Linked DNA regions of Shimia isoporae. The main gene of each other region encodes a partner of the protein of the gene in region 2 in a complex. Links are inferred from orthologs where the notes say so. Each region holds a gene or a part of one and is shown on either strand. Other genes may lie near its edges.

Region 1 (9,410 bases), on a different replicon or contig from region 2:
CACGGCCCAACTGGCCTGCAAGGTGAGAGGTGCGTTCAGACCAGTCCAGACATTCGCGGCATAGAGGCGCGCGGGTTTTGGGCAAGGCCTCCACGTCGATCCCCAGCATCTGCACAAATGCCTGGCCCGCGTTCGTCAAGGTCAGTTCACCGCCCGATGTGTCGAGATGGCCTTTTGCGACCATCGCGCGAAACATGCGCACGCCCATGTCTCCGGCCAGGTGGTTGTAGCAAACTCGCGCTTTGCGGAGCGCAGCATCCTTGGGACCCGTTCGCGTTCGGAGATGTCCGGACGTGGCCGCCAGCCCCATGAGTGCTTCGAGGACGCTGGCCACCTCTTCGTTGGCCAAGGTGAAGTAACGGTGACGGCCGGACTTGCGCGCGTTGATAAGTGCGCCGTCTGTCAGTTTCGACAAATGGCTGGATGCGGTTTGCAAGCTGACGTTGGCCTCTGTCGCCAGTTCAGAAGCGGTGAGAGCCTTCCCGCTCATGAGGGCCGACAGGATGTTGGCGCGGGCAGGATCGCCGATCAACGCGGCAATGCGCGCGATGTCGGGGCCGTCTCTGAAAGTGCTTTCCATACTTCGATGTTCACCGAAGCATTGCTGCGGTTCAAGGGATTAGGATCGGGAGCAGCAAAAAGGAGATGTACAATGTTGACCTGTGTTATCCGTTACCAGATCGATCCCACAAAGAAAGCGATGTTTGAGCAATACGCCCGAAATTGGGGGCAGGCCATTCCGCGCAACGGTGCCGAGCTCATCGGTTATTACGCGCCGCACGAAGGCTCCACGACATTGGCTTACGGGATATACAACATACCCAGTCTCAACGAGTATGAAAGTTACCGCGCGCGTCTTGCGGCGGACCCGCTGGGGAGAGAGAACTATGACTTCGCAATGCAGGAGAAATTCATCCTACGCGAGGACAGAACGTGGCTGAAGCTGGCGTCCGCGCCACACTGTGAAGGTGACAGGTAGAAACTGAGAAAGAGCACCTCACCCAAGGTGCTCTTCCCCAGTCATGAAACGGGGCCGGCGATGGTTTGCCGGCCCCGTCTCTGTCGGACCTTATTCCGCTGCGACAGACTTCTGATCTGTGCGCGCGCGGTGTTCGCGGTTTGCTTTGGCGATGAGGAACTCGCCGCCGATTACTGCGATCAGAAGACCGGCGCCAACAGTGTAGAAGTACTCCATGTCCATCGGAGAGCCAGGTACCCAGAAGAAGAATACCAGACCGCCCAGCAGGATCAGCGTCGGGACGACCGAGCAGAAAACTGCAACCGGGGTTCCGCCGGGGATGGTGTAACCGCGGACGGCCTCTTTGTCTGTTAGGCGCAGTTTCAGGAAGGCCGGGAACATCATGACATAGGATGCCAGAAGCCCGATCGCACCGAGAGAGAAGACGTTCCAGAAGAGGTCTTCGTTGCCGGTCCTGTCCACCATGACGAGGTAAGCGACCATAGTTGCTGTACCCATCCAGGCATTGGCCCAAGAGGCGGTTGTCGGCATGCCGGTTTTTTCGGAAACACCTTCGAACATTTTCGGCATCAGGCCCTGTTGGGCTGCATAGACCACAGTTTGGTTCACGCCCATCGCCCAGGTCACAACGTTGGAGACCAGAGTATAGAGCACCATGACGCCAATCACGTAGACGAGGATTTGTGCGCCGCCGGACGTGCCGAATACCAGTTGGAAGGCATCGATAACGCCGGAACTGTCCGAGATTTCGGCCAGCGGGATAACCGCCAGGATGCCGAGGGACGCCAACAGATAGAAGAAGGTGATCAGGATACCGCCAAGCACTGTGGCTTTCGGAATGTCACGCTCGGGATCTTTGAAGGTCGAGGCCGCGCCTGCGATGATTTCAAAACCCATAACGTTGAAAATGATGATCGGCAGGTAAGTTCCACCGTCACCGAAGGACGGCAGGGTGTCCCAGATGGTGAACGGGTTTGCGAAACCGTTGGTGAAGCCAACATAGAGGCCCCCAACACCCAGGATAACCATGATCACCGATTTGAAGATTGCACCAAGAGAAGCGATCCAAGTCAGACGTTCAACATCGAAGGTCGCAATATAGGATGTCAGCCACGTCATGGCCGTCGCAAAAATCGCGATCGCGAATGGGCCGAGTTCCAGCCCCATCAATTGGGCAGCGATGATGGCGAACATATAATAGACGGCCGGCACCCAGAGCGAGTAGTTCACCCAGTAGAGCCACGACACACGGGCTGCTGAGCCGCGACCAAATGCGCGGTTCACCCAGTCCACAATTGCGCCTTCGTCCTTGTAGGTGGTGCCAAGTTCGGCAGTCACCAGCCCGTAGGGCAGGAAGAAGACGAAGAAGAACAATACCCACCAGCCAATGGCTGACGGTCCAATGATGGCAGACGCTGCGACCGTGTCGATCACAAGGATCGAGCTTACGGCCACCAGGAGAATGCCCATCATGCTCACAGATTTTTTCTCTGACACGGGGAAATCCTTTCCGACTTAAAGACTGCCCCGAGAATAGTGACGTGCGCGTAAGGTAGCTATAGTTATTTCAGTCAATGAAGTATTAAAAGTTACCAAAAGCTAAATTTTGCCATTTTTTCGCAACATATCGGCGGGTTTCCGCCCTTGAATTCGGTGCGGAGAAGACAACCTCCCGACGCATACGATTGCAAGTTTCACCCAAGGCTAACACGCAGTGGCAAACGAGGCTCTTTGCCACCGCGCGTTGCGACTCAGCTTACGAAAAATGCAGGCGCCGGCCTAACAAAATTAGAGGGACCGGCGCTTGATTTTGGGAGCGGGTCAGAGAGACGCTGCGAGGCGCGTGCCCTGATTGATTGCGCGTTTGGCATCCAGTTCCGCCGCTACGTCGGCACCGCCGATCACATGACAGGTGACGCCTTCAGCTTCGAGAGAGTCGGCCAGAGAGCGATCCGACAGCTGTCCTGCACAAATCACAATGTTATCGACATCCAGCACACGGGGGTTTTCACGTGCTTCTCCAAAGGAGATGTGCAGACCGTCGTCGTCGATCTTCTCGTAGTTCACGCCGCCGAGCATCTCGACATTCTTCATTTTGAGTGCTGCGCGGTGAATCCAGCCGGTGGTCTTGCCAAGACCTTTGCCAAGCGCCTTGGCCTTGCGCTGCATCAGGGTGACCTGACGCGCGGCGGCGTGGGGCTGAGGACCCTCCGGAGCCAGACCGCCACGATGCTCGGAAGGATCGGTAACGCCCCATTCGACCATCCATTCCGGCAGGTTCTCGGTGAGGCTTTCACCTTCGTGAACGAGGAACTCGGAAACATCGAAGCCAATGCCGCCAGCGCCGATGACGGCCACCTTTTCGCCAACGGGCTTTTTGTCACGCAGAACGTCCAGATAAGACAGAACTTCAGGGCGGTCCTGACCCGGGATGCCGGGATCACGTGGAATGATCCCAGTGGCGATGATCACTTCGTCGTATCCCGCCAAAGCATTGGCAGTGGCTTCCGTGTTGAGTTTTACCTCGATTCCGAGGTCTGCAATCATCACTTCGTACCAGTCAACCAATCCCCAGAATTCTTCCTTACCCGGAATCTGCTTGGCGACGTTGAGCTGCCCGCCGAGTTTGTCGGCCCGGTCAATCAGCGTGACTTTGTGGCCGCGCTGGGCTGCGGTCATGGCGGCCGACAAGCCGGCCGGACCCGCGCCGACAACCGCGATAGATTTTACGTCCTCAGTTGCAAGGATCGGCAACTCGGTTTCGTGACAGGCGCGCGGGTTGACCAGACACGAGGTCAGCTTGCCCGAGAAAGTGTGGTCCAGACAGGCTTGGTTACAGCCAATGCAAGGCGCGATCTGGTTACCTTTGCCTTCGGCGGCTTTGTTGACGAAATCGGAGTCCGCAAGGAAAGGGCGGGCCATCGAGATCATGTCTGCGCAGCCTTCTGCCAGCACGTCTTCCGCAACTTCAGGAGTGTTGATGCGGTTCGAGGTAATGACCGGAATGGAGACCTTGCCCATCAGCTTTTTGGTGACCCATGCGAATGCGCGACGCGGTACCGAAGTGGCGATGGTCGGGACGCGGGCCTCGTGCCAGCCAATGCCTGTGTTGATGATCGTTGCGCCGGCCTTTTCGATTTCCTGCGCCAGTTGTACCACTTCTTCGTGGGTGGAGCCGTTGGGCACCAGATCGATCATCGAGAGGCGATAGATAATAATGAAGTCTTCGCCGACGGCTTCGCGGCAGCGGCGCACAACTTCGATGGGCAGGCGGATCCGGTTTTCATAAGAGCCCCCCCAACGGTCGGTACGCTTGTTGGTGTGGGTGACAATGAACTGGTTCAGGAAGTAGCCCTCCGACCCCATAATCTCGACGCCGTCATACCCGGCTTCGCGGGCGCGGACTGTTGCCGTCACAAAATCCTGAATTTGTTTCTCGATGCCGTCCTCGTCCAGTTCCTTCGGCGGGAAGGGGGAAATCGGGGATTTGATCGGGGACGCGGATACACACTCGGGGCCATAGGCGTAACGACCTGCGTGTAGGATTTGCATCGCAATCTTGCCGCCACCCTCGTGGACACGGTCGGTGATGATTTTGTGGTTGGCAATGTCTTCGTCAGAGAAAAGACCGGCCGCGCCGGGGAAAACACCGCCTTCGCGGCTGGGAGCCATACCGCCGGTCACAATAAGAGCGACACCACCACGGGCACGTTCACCATAGAACTCGGCAACTCTGTTCCAGTCTTTGGTTTCTTCAAGGCCGGTGTGCATCGACCCCATCAAAACGCGGTTTTTAAGGGTCGTGAAGCCAAGGTCGAGCGGGGCCAGCATGTGCGGGTATTGGGTCATGGGTGTCTCCTCAGAATCCTTTGCCGCGCGCTTGTTGCGGGCAGAGATTTTGCCGCTTACCAAAACGTAAAGGGAGAACGCTGTCACTTGCAACGCCGCGTCATAGGACCCAGCGTCACGCCGCAAAAACAGTTCTATGAGGCGAATTGTAGTTAATTCGCTGAAATTGATGCTGAATGGCTGTCTGCAAAACGTCTGCAACACGTCGGCATTGCGTCGGTTTGAACAGCGGGCAGAACGGCATTAACGGTACGCGCGATGGTGCCCGGCCAGAATGGGTCACAAGCTGACTCAGGGTTGTGCGGCGTGATCACATTGTTTCGACGCAGTGACGACGGAAGGCGCGCTTGAGCATGTCGAGTTCGGCGCGCAGCAGATCGATCTCGGCGCGCAGGTCATCGGCCAGAGCTTCACCTGCAATAAAGGTGATCTTGTCCAGACGCTCGCCATTGGAGGCGTTCTCGATCAGGATGGTGTGGGTGCCATCCGAAAGTGATTCCGGCGGAATTGGGATGTGAAGCGCCCATTTGCCTTCGTCGTTGGCGGCTTTGATCGACACACCCGGGACCGCTTTTTCGAGGAAAGTCACTTCAACCGATGGCTCAGGCCCGGTGCCGCCTTCGTAGCTGAGTACGCCTTCCCATGTGCCTTCAAACAGCCGGGTCTTTGTCAGGATCAGTTGGCTCATTGTCTCGTGCTCCTAGGCTGCGTCAGAATTCCGCGCGGGGGCGGCGGCTGAATGTCAGGTCACGTAGGATGACCTGATTCATTTCGGGGCCCTCAAAGATCAAGTCGATCCACATTTTTTCGACCCGCTTTTCATTGAGGTTGGAATAGGCGAGGTCAAATTCCACACGGATTTCTTCTTCCTGCAATGGCAGTTCGCGGACAATCTGCTCGGTATTTGGGCCGTGGCGGATGTTCAGGCGGGCGAAAATCTCGAGCGGCTTTTCCATTTCAACAATCGTGTCCATGCGGATCACATGGTTGCGAAGAAGGCCTTCTACCCCTGCAGAGGGCATGTCCACAACCAGAGACAAGAAAGATCCGTCAAAGCGAAAAACGTCCATTCGCAAACCGAATGGCGCGAGATCCTTTTCGCGGGTGTTGCGCAGCTGGCGAAGGGTCAGTTCCGAGATGCGGCAATCATGAAAGAGCGTGACTTCGCCGCCAAGCATTTCCTTGTTCTCAACAGCCGCCCGACCTTTGACCGCAATGGGCTCGCGCCAGAGAGCGGGGCGCCACGACCAGTCGGTACCGTGAGGTTTGGGAAAAGCGTTGGAACCAATAATCGGGAGGGCAAGACGGCTTTCGGAAACCGAGATCAGTGTGTCGAGATGTTGGCGCAGTGTGCGGGCTCGGCGACGGTGCGAGCGCAGAGCCGGGAGCTCGGTTTGCTCGGCTTTGCGGGCGATGCGTGCCCAATAGCGGGATTGGCCCCACTGATAGATGCGTTCGATCAAACCGCCTGTACGCGCCATGCTCTTTCGTCTGTCCCCAATTGTTTCCCGTGGCGAAACAATTCGCCCGTGGTTTTTTCCTGTCTACCCAAATGGCTGCCCTGAGACAAACCTGCATTGTGCTTAAACCGCGTTAAGAGCAGAAAAAAATTTCCACCTTCAAGCTTCAGAGTAGGCAGAGCCAGCACAATCGCCTAGGGAATAGGCATGACGTCTTATGATGCTTTTGAGGCCCTGGTGGCTCCCGCACGGTCGCAAAGAGGGATATTCCGTCTTGTGGCCGGAGCGGCAATGGTTGCCGTGCTTTATCTCGTTTTCCTTATCGCCTGGACAGTCTTTGCGGCAGCCCTTTTGCCGGTTGGGGACGACATCGACGTGATCCTGCAAGGACGGACCGTTGCGGACATGGTGATCCTGATGACCGGGTTCGGAGCAATGACTGTTGCGCTGAAATTGGTGCTGCGTCTTTTGCACAAGCGATCGCTTGCGACGCTGATTGGGCCAAGGAGCGAAGCGTGGCGGCAGACGTGGGCGGTGGGCAAAATGTGTCTCTTGCTGACGGGCGTGTTTTTCCTGATCCCCTTGCCGGGAAGTGGTGATCTTGTTCAGGCCATGTCGCTATCGCGCTGGATAGTGCTGTTGCCTCTGTCGTTGGTGTTGCTGGTGATACAGTGCAGCGCGGAAGAGTTGGTTTTTCGCGGATATCTACAAAGCCAGCTCGCCGCGGACGGCATGCCCCCTTTGGTTTGGATCGGCGTGCCCAGCCTGTTGTTTGGTATGCTGCACTATGCTCCGGACATCTATGGCGAGACAGCAGTCTGGGTTGCCGTTTGGGCCACGGTTTTTGGTGTCATGATGGCCGACATTACGGCGCGGGCCGGAACGCTGGCGCCTGCAATTGTCATACACGTTATCAACAATTTCATGGCGATGAGCGTGACGGGCTTCGAGAACGATCTTGGAGGGCTGGCACTCTATCACCTGCCGTACGCGCCAAACGATGCCGAAGTCATGCGAGCTTTGCTGCCGTTGGAACTGTTGAGCATGCTGTGCGTCTGGCTGATCGCGAGGATTGCTCTGCGACGTTGATTGCATTTCGTGGCGTTGCGTCCTATTTCATGCCCCAACGTTATCAGAGGACCCTGATCGCATGAACTGGATCACCAACTATGTCCGTCCGCGGATCAACTCGATCTTCTCGCGCCGCGAGACGCCGGACAACCTTTGGACCAAATGTGACAGCTGTGGAACAATGCTGTTTCACCGCGAACTGTCGGGCAATTTGAATGTATGCACGCAGTGTGGGCACCATATGCACATCACGCCGCGCGCCCGTTTTGAGGCGTTGTTTGACGGCGGAGTGTTTGTAGAGGTCGACGTGCCGCAACCGGTGACCGATCCGTTGCAGTTCCGAGACAGCAAAAAATATCCCGAGCGCATGAAAGCTGCGCAGAAAAACACCGGCGAAAAAGAAGCGATGCTGGTGGCCGAAGGCGAGATGGGTCGCACCCCGATTGTGGCGGCGGCGCAGGACTTTTCGTTCATGGGCGGATCGATGGGCATGTATGTCGGCAACGCCATCATTGCGGCGGCCGAGCGCGCCGTTGCGTTGAAGCGCCCCTTGGTGTTGTTCTCCGCAGCGGGTGGTGCACGCATGCAGGAAGGCATTCTGTCGCTGATGCAGATGCCGCGCACAACTGTGGCCGTGCAGATGCTCAAGGAAGCGGGTCTGCCGTATATCGTAGTGCTGACACACCCGACGACTGGTGGTGTAACGGCGTCTTATGCGATGCTGGGGGACGTGCACATTTCCGAGCCCAACGCGCTGATCTGTTTTGCCGGTCCGCGTGTGATCGAGCAGACCATTCGCGAAAAGTTGCCTGAAGGGTTCCAAAGAGCGGAATACCTGCTGGATCACGGCATGCTGGACCGCGTGATTGATCGCAACCAGATGAAAGATGAACTGGTGACCATCACGCGCATGCTGATGGGGCTGCCACCCGCGGTGAAAGGCGACCTGCCTGCACCCGAGAAGGTGGAAGAGGCCAAGGCAGATCAAGCCGAAGCCGAGAAAAAGGCTGACGCGAAGAAGTAAGGGCGGCGCCCGACTTTGGCGGATGTGGTGTCGCGGATGCGGATAGTTCGGTTGGCAGTCAGTACCATTGCAGTTGTTCTTGCGGCGTTGCTTTGCTTTATTCTCGTCGCTGTGGTCTCCCTGAATGTGCGTCTTTCGCCTGACCTGACTTTGATAGGGAAAGAGCTCAAGGACGCGGAAGCTGTCCTTGGACCAAGTCAGCCGGGAACAATGGATGAGTATGTTTGGGGCGCGGGCTTTCCAACGGATGCCCTGCCATTGGTGGTCAAAGGGATTTCGGGCTACGTTGCGCCAGAAAAGGTCAACGGAGACTGGGAGGCACCCATCGTCTCCGTTGAACCATTTTGGATTTTGGGTGGCTTCCTGACACTAAACCGCTCCTATGAACCCGGATACGCTAAGGGCATTTTCTGCTTCTGGTCAGACGATGCAAAAAGGTGTGATTTTTGGCTATGACCGAACAAACCTCCGACGCCATTCTTGCGCGTATGTTGGCGCTGCATCCGAAGATCATTGATCTGACGTTGGACCGCATGTGGCGACTGCTTGGTGCGCTGGACCATCCGGAGCGGGAATTGCCGCCGGTGATCCATCTGGCAGGCACCAACGGCAAAGGCAGCACGCAGGCGATGATCCGCGCCGGGCTTGAAGGCGCAGGCAAGTCGGTGCACGCCTACACCAGCCCGCATCTGGCGCGGTTTCATGAGCGCATCCGTCTGGCGGGCGAGTTGATCAACGAGGCGCATCTGACGGAAGTTCTTGATGAGTGTTGGGAGGCCAACAATCGCGAGAATATCACCTATTTCGAGATCACGACTTGTGCCGCATTGCTGGCTTTTGCCCGTTCCAAAGCGGACTACACCCTGCTTGAGGTCGGCCTTGGCGGGCGGCTGGATGCGACCAATGTGATTGATGCGCCCAAGCTGACGGTGATCACGCCGATCAGCAAAGACCACGAACAGTTTTTGGGCGATACAGTCGCCAAAATTGCGGCCGAGAAGGCGGGCATCATAAAACGGGCCGTTCC
Region 2 (9,457 bases):
TCAAGGAATTCTACGGCGCCGACTACGTGCCCGAAAAGCCGCGCATATACAAAAACAAGGCCAAGAATGCTCAAGAGGCGCACGAGTGTATCCGTCCAACGGACATGATGCGCAAGCCGGCAGATCTGAAAGTATCCGAAGACGACCAGCGGAAGTTGTACGACTTGATCTGGAAGCGCACGCTTGCCTGTCAGATGGAGGGTGCGCGCCTGGAGCGCACCACTGTCGATATCGCCTCTGACGACAAGCAAGTCGAGTTGCGCGCCACTGGACAGGTTGTTCTATTTGACGGTTTCCTACGGGTCTACGAGGAAGGCCGGGACGATCAGGTGGTCGACAGCGACGATGACAAGCGCCTTCCTCAGATCATGCAGGGCGAAAAAACCGACAAGCGCTCGGTTTCGCCAGAGCAGCATTTCACGCAGCCCCCGCCCCGCTACACAGAAGCGACGCTGGTCAAACGCATGGAAGAGCTCGGCATTGGGCGTCCATCGACTTATGCCTCGGTGATCACCACCATCCAGGACCGCGACTATGTGCGAAAGGAAAAAAACCGCCTTTTCCCTGAAGACAAAGGCCGGATCGTAACCATCTTCCTGCTAAATTTCTTCCGTAAGTACGTCGGCTACGAGTTCACCGCAAATCTGGAAGAAGAACTCGACGACGTCTCCGCTGGTGATCGCAACTATAAAAATGTGCTCGCCCGCTTCTGGAAAGACTTCAACACCGCGATCGCTGAAACCAGCGACCTGCGCATATCCGAAGTGCTTGATATTCTCGACGAAGCGCTCGCGCCACAGCTGTATCCTCCGCGTGAAGATGGCTCTGATCCGCGTGTCTGCCCTAAGTGTGGCAATGGCCAGCTACACCTCAAAACCTCCCGAACTGGTGGCTTTGTGGGCTGCGGCAACTACCCTGAGTGCAACTACACCCGTCCCATTTCCGGCGAAGGGGCCGAAGGCTACGAAAAGGTTCTTGGCGAGGACAATGGAGACGAGATCCACCTGAAATCTGGTCGCTTCGGTCCGTATGTACAGCGTGGGGAAGCAACCCCAGAAAATAAGAAGCCGCCACGCTCTTCCCTGCCCAAACAAGGCAAGGAGTTCCTTCCGGGCTGGGGGCCCAACGAAGTCACGTTGGAACAGGCCGTAACTTTGCTTACCTTGCCTCGAGAAATCGGCCCGCACCCCGACGGCGGCATGATTTCGTCCAACTTGGGACGCTTTGGTCCCTACATCATGCACCAGTTGCCGGATGAGGAAAAACCCGTCTATGCCAATCTCAAGGAAACGCTCGACGTATTTGAAATAGGCATGAACCGCGCGGTGGAAATGATCACCGAGAAGCGCAACAATCCGGGGCGCGGACGACGCGCTGCGGCCAAGGCTCTGCGTGAACTTGGCGATCACCCGGACGGCGGCCCGGTGAACATCATGGACGGGCGTTACGGACCCTATGTGAAATGGGAAAAGGTCAACGCAACGATCCCGAAAGAGGTCGAGGTCAAGGACGTGACCATGGAACAGGCTCTCGAATGGATTTCAGAAAAGGCGGGGAAAAAGAAGGCCACCCGTAAGAAAGCGCCGGCAAAGAAAAAAACCGCCGCAAAGAAAGCCTCTTCCAAATAATCATTGCAGGATGATGGGCGGTTCTCCGCCCATCATCCTCATGACACGCCTTGCTCACGAAAGTTTTAGAAACCGCGGAATTGCGTTTTTTGATGTGTGCCTGCACATCAATCACAAAACAGAGCAGGTCCGCACCATGAACCCTTCCCGAATGCCCCGCCGTGCTTTCCTTTTGGCGATGCCCACGCTTGCACTCACTGCTCGCGCCGGGCTCGCTCAAGAAGAAGTGGAAGCACCGGTGACAGCCGTCCGAAACATCTCAAGCTTCTCGCAACAGAACTGGCGCGATCACTTTGACACTCTGGGCAAGGCCACCATTGTTGCGGACACAACTTCGCGCGCGTTGCATTATTGGAGCGCAGATGGAAGCGATTATCGCGTCTACCCCACCTCTGTTCCGATGACAGAAGACCTCACCAAACGCGGTTATACAAAAATCGTGCGCAAACGCGTGGGTCCGGACTGGACGCCGACGCCCAGCATGGTCGAGCGCAATCCGGAACTGAAGTATATGCCTCCGGGTCCAGACAATCCGCTGGGAACCCACGCCATGTATCTGGAATGGCCAGCCTACCTCATCCATGGCACTCATGACACACGCAAGATCGGTCGTCGCAGCTCTGACGGCTGTATTGGGTTGTACAACCCATCGATCGCAGAACTCTTTGAAATAAGCCCCGTCGGCACTCAAGTGCGCATCATTTGATGCGCCCCGTAGTAATACGCGATACCCCTTCCAAACGTTGACTCCCCGGTGACGCGCCGTCACAACGTCCGCAATTCCGAATAAGGGGAGACATCCATGAAAAAGGTATATGCAAATGCCGCCGATGCGCTCGAGGGCGTTCTGAGCGACGGCATGTTCATTGCCTCAGGCGGCTTCGGCCTCTGCGGCATTCCCGAGCTATTGCTCGACGCCATCAAAGACAGCGGTGTAAAAGACTTAACGTTTGCCTCTAACAATGCGGGCGTTGACGACTTTGGGATCGGCATCCTTTTGCAGACCAAGCAGGTCAAAAAGATGATCAGCTCCTATGTGGGTGAGAACGCGGAGTTCATGCGTCAGTATCTCTCTGGCGAACTCGAGCTTGAGTTCAACCCGCAAGGCACGTTGGCTGAACGCATGCGCGCCGGCGGCGCCGGTATACCCGGCTTCTTCACCAAAACTGGTGTCGGCACCGTGATCGCCGACGGCAAAATGGAGAAGCAATTCCCGACTGGCCCTGACGGCGCGATGGAAGACTACATCATGGAAGAAGGTATCTTTGCCGATCTGGCCATCGTTAAGGCGTGGAAAGCCGACGAAACCGGCAACCTCGTATTCCGCAAGACCGCGCGGAACTTCAACGCACCGGCGGCTACATGCGGCAAAATCTGTATCGCAGAGGTCGAGGAAATTGTGCCCACAGGCTCTTTGGACCCCGACAGTATCCATTTGCCCGGTATCTATGTGCATCGCCTTGTTCAGGGTGAACACGAAAAACGTATCGAACAGCGCACTGTGCGCCAGAAGGAGGCGTAACAATGGCTTGGGATCGCAATCAAATGGCGGCTCGCGCCGCACAGGAACTCCAGGATGGTTGGTATGTGAACCTTGGCATCGGAATCCCGACGCTCGTTTCCAACTACATCCCTGAGGGCGTCGAAGTGACTCTTCAGTCAGAGAACGGCATGCTGGGCATGGGTCCCTTCCCCTACGAAGGAGAGGAAGACCCCGACCTGATCAACGCGGGCAAGCAGACAATTACCGAACTGCCTCAAACCGCCTACTTTGACAGTGCGCAGTCCTTTGCGATGATCCGTGGCGGCAAGATCGCCATGGCCATTCTCGGTGCAATGGAAGTGGCCGAAAACGGCGACCTCGCGAACTGGATGATTCCGGGCAAGCTGGTCAAAGGCATGGGCGGAGCAATGGATCTCGTCGCTGGCGTTGGCCGCGTGGTGGTCGTAATGGATCACGCCAACAAGCACGGCGACTCCAAGGTGCTGAAGGAATGCACCCTTCCCCTTACTGGCAAAGGTGTAGTGGACCGTATCATCACCAACCTCGGCGTCCTTGACGTGGTCGAGGGCGGGCTCGAAATCGTAGAGTGTGCCGAAGGCGTATCCGAGGACGAACTCCGCGCCGCGACTGAGGCGACTATTGTCAATTAAGTCTCGCCAAAGCGAATCCAGAAGCCCGGCCACCGCGCCGGGCTTTTTTGTGACTCACAACAAAACTTCCCCTCTGCGCAATCCTGTGCCAAAAACTGGCCTCATGGACCAAAATACCCTCGCCTTTGAACATGCCCCAGTTGGGCTGATTCTTTTGGAAAACCGTGTTATTCGACGCGCCAATCCACGGTTTGGCGAAATGTTCGGTCTCACGCCTTCCGATTGCGAAGGCCTGCCAATCGCGGAAATCTATGCCTCCGAAGAAGATTTCCAGACCATCGGAGCCAAGGTATATACCGCGATCCGAGAGACCGGCCGCTATTCTGACGAACGTGTCATGAAGCGCGCCGACGGTTCGTTATTCTGGTGCCGTGTGCGCGGTCAGGCGGCCACCACCGATACCCCAGAAAACCCGTTCAGCACGTCAGTATGGTCGTTTGCAGACCTGTCGGAGGACCGGCCAATCGTTTCGCTTACGCAACGCGAACGCGAAGTGGCGATACTGACGTGTCGAGGTCTGACATCGAAGGAAATCGGGCTGGAACTCGAACTGAGTTACCGCACCGTTGAAGAGTATCGCGCCCGCCTTCTGCGAAAGTTCGGGGCTCGTAAACTGGCGGAACTCGTTGCCAAACTCTCCGGAATGCCGCTCTAGCCCTAACGCCTGCCGGAACGCCGTTACCGCTCGCACTTCTCATGACGGTTCGGCTTTCCTAAGGGCAGCTTTTCACCTATAAGGCCCCGTTAGGGGAAACCAAAAAAGACTCAACCGCGCACCGCGTGCAGAGGATAGAAAACGGACAATGAGCAAGAAAAACCACGATTCCGACGTCGCCTTCATTCAGGCTCTGGCAGAGCTGCTTCGCGAAAACGACCTGACCGAACTCGAGGTCATGCGTGAATACGGCGAAGATGACAGCCTGAACGTGCGCGTCAGCCGCCAAACCCAAGTCGCGGCCGCGCCTGTAGCCGTAGCAGCAGCGCCCGTTGCAGCCGCACCAGCACCGGCTGCGCCTGCTGCAGCACCGGCGGAAGCCACGGCGGCACCCGCCGCGGAAGCAGATCCCGCCAGCCACCCAGGCGCTGTGACGTCGCCAATGGTAGGTACTGTTTACCTTCAGGCCGAACCCGGCGCCCCGACCTTTGTGTCCGCCGGCCAGTCTGTCTCCGAAGGCGACACCCTGCTGATCGTCGAGGCCATGAAAACCATGAACCACATCCCGGCGCCGAAATCCGGCACCGTAACTCGCATTCTGGTTGGCGATGGCGACACCGTTGAATACGGCGCACCGCTGGTTATCATCGAATAAGGGCCTGCAATGTTTGAGAAAATCCTGATCGCAAACCGCGGAGAGATCGCGCTGCGCGTGATCCGCGCGGCCCGCGAAATGGGCATTGCCACGGTTGCAGTCCACTCCACTGCGGATTCAGACGCCATGCACGTGCGCATGGCTGACGAGGCTATCTGCATTGGACCGGCACCGGGCACCGAAAGCTATCTGAACAAGGCTGCAATCATCGCGGCCTGCGAAGTCACCGGCGCGCAAGCGATTCACCCCGGCTACGGCTTTCTCAGTGAAAATGCCGAATTCGTGCAAATGGTCGAAGACCATGGCCTGACATTCATTGGCCCCACAGCGGAACACATCCGCATCATGGGCGACAAGATCACGGCCAAGGACACCATGATCAAGCTAGGCGTGCCCTGTGTGCCCGGCTCTGACGGCGGGGTGCCAGATCTCGACGCGGCAAAGAAACTGGGCGCAGAAATGGGCTACCCGGTCATCATCAAGGCAACCGCCGGCGGTGGTGGTCGTGGAATGAAAGTCGCGGCGACGGCTGCCGACATGGAAAGCGCATTCATGACCGCGCGCGCCGAAGGCAAAGCTGCCTTTGGCAACGACGAGGTCTACATCGAGAAATACCTCACCACGCCACGCCATATCGAGATTCAGGTCTTCGGTGACGGCAAAGGCAAAGCCGTACACCTCGGTGAACGCGACTGCTCTTTGCAGCGCCGCCACCAGAAGGTTTTCGAGGAAGCCCCAGGCCCCTCAATCACGCCTGAAGAGCGTGCCAAGATCGGTAAAGTGTGTGCGGACGCGGTCGCCAAGATCAACTACATCGGCGCGGGTACCATCGAGTTCCTTTATGAGAACGGCGAGTTCTACTTCATCGAAATGAACACCCGCCTACAAGTGGAACACCCAGTTACCGAAGCCATCTTTGGTGTGGATCTCGTCCGCGAGCAAATCCGCGTCTCAGAAGGCCTTCCGATGTCATTCGGACAGGATGACTTGGAAATCAACGGGCACGCGATCGAAGTACGGATCAACGCGGAGAAACTGCCCGATTTCTCGCCCCGTCCCGGCAAAATCACACACTATCATGCTCCCGGCGGCTTGGGAGTGCGAATGGATAGTGCTCTTTATGACGGGTATAATATCCCACCCTACTATGACAGCCTGATCGGCAAGCTCATCGTTCATGGCCGGGACCGTGCAGAAGCTCTTGCCCGCCTGAACCGTGCATTGGGCGAGCTGATCATCGATGGCATCGACACAACCACGCCTCTCTTTGAAGCGCTTTTGGCAGAGGACGACATCCACTCCGGGGATTACAATATCCACTGGTTGGAGAAGTGGCTCGAATCCAATATGGCCGAGGGCTAAGCATAAATGGGCGCGCGTCATGGGTGATCTGACACCCGAACTGTTGATGCGCGCCTATTCAATGGGGGTCTTCCCCATGTCGGAACATCGAGACGATCCAGATATTTTTTGGGTTGATCCAATCCGGCGCGGCATCTTTCCACTCGACTCCTTCCACATTTCCCGCAGCCTTGCCCGCGCCATCCGGCGCGCCGATTACTCAATCACGCTTGATGCGGATTTCGAAGGGGTCTTGAACGCCTGCGCGGATCGCGAAGAAACATGGATCAGTGGCGAAATCCACAGCCTTTACATGGCGTTGCACACCACGGGAAAGGCCCACTCACTAGAGGTTTGGCAAGACAACACCCTTGCTGGAGGTGTTTACGGCGTCGTTCTGGGTGGGGCATTTTTCGGCGAAAGCATGTTTTCCAACCGCACCAATGGATCCAAGATAGCGCTGGCCTATTTGATAGCTCACCTGCGTCTATCCGGCTTCACGTTGTTTGACACACAGTTCATCACTGACCACCTGGCCTCACTCGGTGCGATAGAAATTCCTCGAGCGGACTATCACAAACTGCTGACGTGGGCGGTACGACAAAACGCAGACATCACCGCTCAGTCGCTCCCTTCCCCATCGGAAGTGCTTTCATCCTGAGGCTTAGCGGACACCTTGCAGCGCAAAACCCAGACGTCATACCTGGCATGGTCCAAGGCCATCAGCGCGGGACTTGAGGCAATCATCCAGCCTTGAAACAGCGTGTCTCCTTCACCGCGCTGATCAAGCACGGTCAAATAGGCATAAGCCTCACCAGTGGCGTTATCGGCCGGGTGGCGGCATTGCGCCATGTCCACCCTTAAAGGGCCCAGAAACGTCGAATACCCGTTCTGCAATTCGAAATCGACCCGTTCACCGGTCAATTTATCCAGCCCCCGCAGCATCGCGCCTTCTGCAACTGTCGCGGCCACAACAGACTCCGAGGACACATCTCCCAGAACTTCCGGTGTCGGAGACAGCGTTTCAAACTCCAAAGGCGCAATTGGCAGTGTTTCGATCACCACGTCCTGCGCAGCAACGGACGCAGGTATCATTGCCAGAGCAAAAACCAGTGCCCGCATCATTCGTCCCCACCACTAACAAATTTCAGCAACAGCGACACAAGGCTTACAGAGCTTTGCGTGTCCTCAATCTCGTCGCCTTCCTCGAAGTTGAAAGGCGATCCGCCGGGTAGAATCTCAACGAAATTGCCCCCCAAGAGCCCTTCTGAACTGATAACAACTGCGCTGTCATCCGGAAGATCAATACCGCCGGCGACGGTGAACTCAGTCAAAGCGCGAAACGTCGTCGGGTCTAGCGTGATGTCGGTCACTGTTCCGATTTTCACACCGGCCAAGCGAACGTCCGTACCTACGCTGACACCCTCAACCGAGCGGAAAGACGCACTCAGAGCGTATCCGGCATCTCGAGAACCCTTACCTGCGAATTGGCTGGCATAGATCAAAAAACTCGCCGCGGCAGCCAAAACAGCCGCGCCGACCAGAGCCTCTGTGCGCACCGCTGACATAAGTTTACTCGGGGCTCCATGCCTCGTAGTCACGCCGGTCTTCTGGCGCGCCCGCAGCACGAATAGACCCTACCGGCGCATAGGCAGCCGCCGACCCTGTCAGGTTCTCCTGATGCGGCTTTTCCCATTCTTTGTGTGGCAAGGTTTTCTCAGAGGGAACATCCTTAAAAGTGTGATGCAGCCAACCGTGCCAGTCCGCGTCGATTCGACTCGCTTCGACCTCACCGTTGAACATCACCCATCGCTTGCTGTCATCTGCATTGCGATAATAGACATTCCCCGCGGCGTCTTCTCCCACTTTCACACCCTTACGACGGGTGTAAAGCATGGTATTCAGGGTTCCCCCGTTCCACCAGGTCAGTACGCTGTTGATGGTGTTCAGAATGCCCATGAGTGCCTCCGCAAAGTTCCTCCCTCTAATGGACCATTTGCTGCCAAAGGTCCAGTCTCGCAGCTTCATCGAAATCGCCTTGAGAATTCTCATCCGTGCCCCCGAAACTGTGGCAATCCAAATGCAGCCTCAAGGTGACGCAAGCGACGGCCTCTTCCGTGCGAGAATTTGTGCGCGCACAGCTTACGGCACGGCCCGTGGCCCGGTGTAAAACCGGACGTATGACCCATTCCGACAGGGTTGTTGGCGGCCTCGCCGCAGCAACCCGCATCGGTGTGTAGGCAATCTCTACCCGCAGCGTTTCAGGCGATCCGCCAAAGGCCTAGCGCGCCGCAACCTTGCCGCGCAGCATGATAAAAAGCCCTGACAAAACGATCAGACCACACCCAAGCCACGTGGCACCGTCGATGCTTTCTCCGAACGCCAACACGCCAAGCGCCACGCCAAAAAGCAAACGCGTATATCTGAACGGCGTAACAGCAGACACTTCGCCGGTCCGCATCGCCTTCATCAGGGCTGTGTAGGCAAAGACCCCCGTCACGATTGCGGCGCCAAGCGCGAGACCGCTGCTGCCTTCTGGCAAGACAAAGGCACGTTGTTCATAGATTGCGTAAAACCCGCCCGCCGCGATAACCGTCAAGAATCCGTAGAGTCCCAGCAAAATTGTGCTCAACCCGGCCGGTGCTGCCCGACTGGCCAGATCACGGCCGGCGAATCCCAACATCCCGGCCACGGCCAGCAACGACAGCACGGAGAAGCTGTCTCCGCCTGGACGCACGATAACTACAACGCCTGCCAGACCGATGCCGATCGCAACCCATCGGCGCCAACCAACGGTTTCGCCAAACACCAACGCCGCAGCCCCCACGACCACCAAAGGCGTGGCTTGCAAGATAACGGTCGCGGACGACAGTGGTGTCAGCGCCAGAGCGAGAAAATAAAATAGCCGCCCGAACACCTCGAAGAACACACGCACCCGCACTGCGGGTGCCTTCGCTTCTTCAGGAAACAGAGCCAGCCCTTGCGCCTTCGCGAGCCCGGCAAAAATCGTTGCACCTCCCGCCC

What was found.
Region 1: the proteins of accC (region 2) and accD are in contact, whole or in part, in a solved structure (PDB 8UXZ), measured with the Escherichia coli proteins. The link is inferred for Shimia isoporae from one-to-one orthologs.

The regions. Positions count from the first base shown.
Region 1 is NZ_SMGR01000002.1:154,602-164,011, reverse strand. The notes cover bases 6,482-9,410. They hold accD (acetyl-CoA carboxylase, carboxyltransferase subunit beta), read left to right. Parts: upstream 6,482-7,438; coding sequence 7,439-8,383; downstream 8,384-9,410. Other genes in these bases: BXY66_RS12385 (bifunctional folylpolyglutamate synthase/dihydrofolate synthase), read left to right, coding at 8,836-9,410; BXY66_RS12390 (hypothetical protein), read left to right, coding at 8,435-8,839; BXY66_RS12400 (CPBP family intramembrane glutamic endopeptidase), read left to right, coding at 6,496-7,377. In the rest of the region: BXY66_RS12430 (ArsR/SmtB family transcription factor), read right to left, coding at 1-580; BXY66_RS12425 (NIPSNAP family protein), read left to right, coding at 653-979; BXY66_RS12420 (APC family permease), read right to left, coding at 1,070-2,476; BXY66_RS12415 (NADPH-dependent 2,4-dienoyl-CoA reductase), read right to left, coding at 2,801-4,828; BXY66_RS12410 (hypothetical protein), read right to left, coding at 5,139-5,516; BXY66_RS12405 (DUF6478 family protein), read right to left, coding at 5,539-6,309.
Region 2 is NZ_SMGR01000001.1:957,787-967,243, reverse strand. What follows is about bases 4,302-7,277. They hold accC (acetyl-CoA carboxylase biotin carboxylase subunit), read left to right. Parts: upstream 4,302-5,101; coding sequence 5,102-6,454; downstream 6,455-7,277. Other genes in these bases: BXY66_RS04715 (DUF2155 domain-containing protein), read right to left, coding at 7,055-7,277; aat (leucyl/phenylalanyl-tRNA--protein transferase), read left to right, coding at 6,474-7,094; accB (acetyl-CoA carboxylase biotin carboxyl carrier protein), read left to right, coding at 4,586-5,092; BXY66_RS04735 (LuxR C-terminal-related transcriptional regulator), read left to right, coding at 4,302-4,437. In the rest of the region: topA (type I DNA topoisomerase), read left to right, coding at 1-1,628; BXY66_RS04750 (L,D-transpeptidase), read left to right, coding at 1,807-2,334; BXY66_RS04745 (CoA transferase subunit A), read left to right, coding at 2,431-3,150; BXY66_RS04740 (CoA transferase subunit B), read left to right, coding at 3,153-3,782; more of BXY66_RS04735, read left to right, coding at 3,886-4,301; more of BXY66_RS04715, read right to left, coding at 7,278-7,558; outer membrane lipid asymmetry maintenance protein MlaD, read right to left, coding at 7,555-8,001; BXY66_RS04705 (NADH:ubiquinone oxidoreductase subunit NDUFA12), read right to left, coding at 8,006-8,392; BXY66_RS04700 (DMT family transporter), read right to left, coding at 8,715-9,457. UniProt on the Escherichia coli protein: This protein is a component of the acetyl coenzyme A carboxylase complex; first, biotin carboxylase catalyzes the carboxylation of the carrier protein and then the transcarboxylase transfers the carboxyl group to form malonyl-CoA.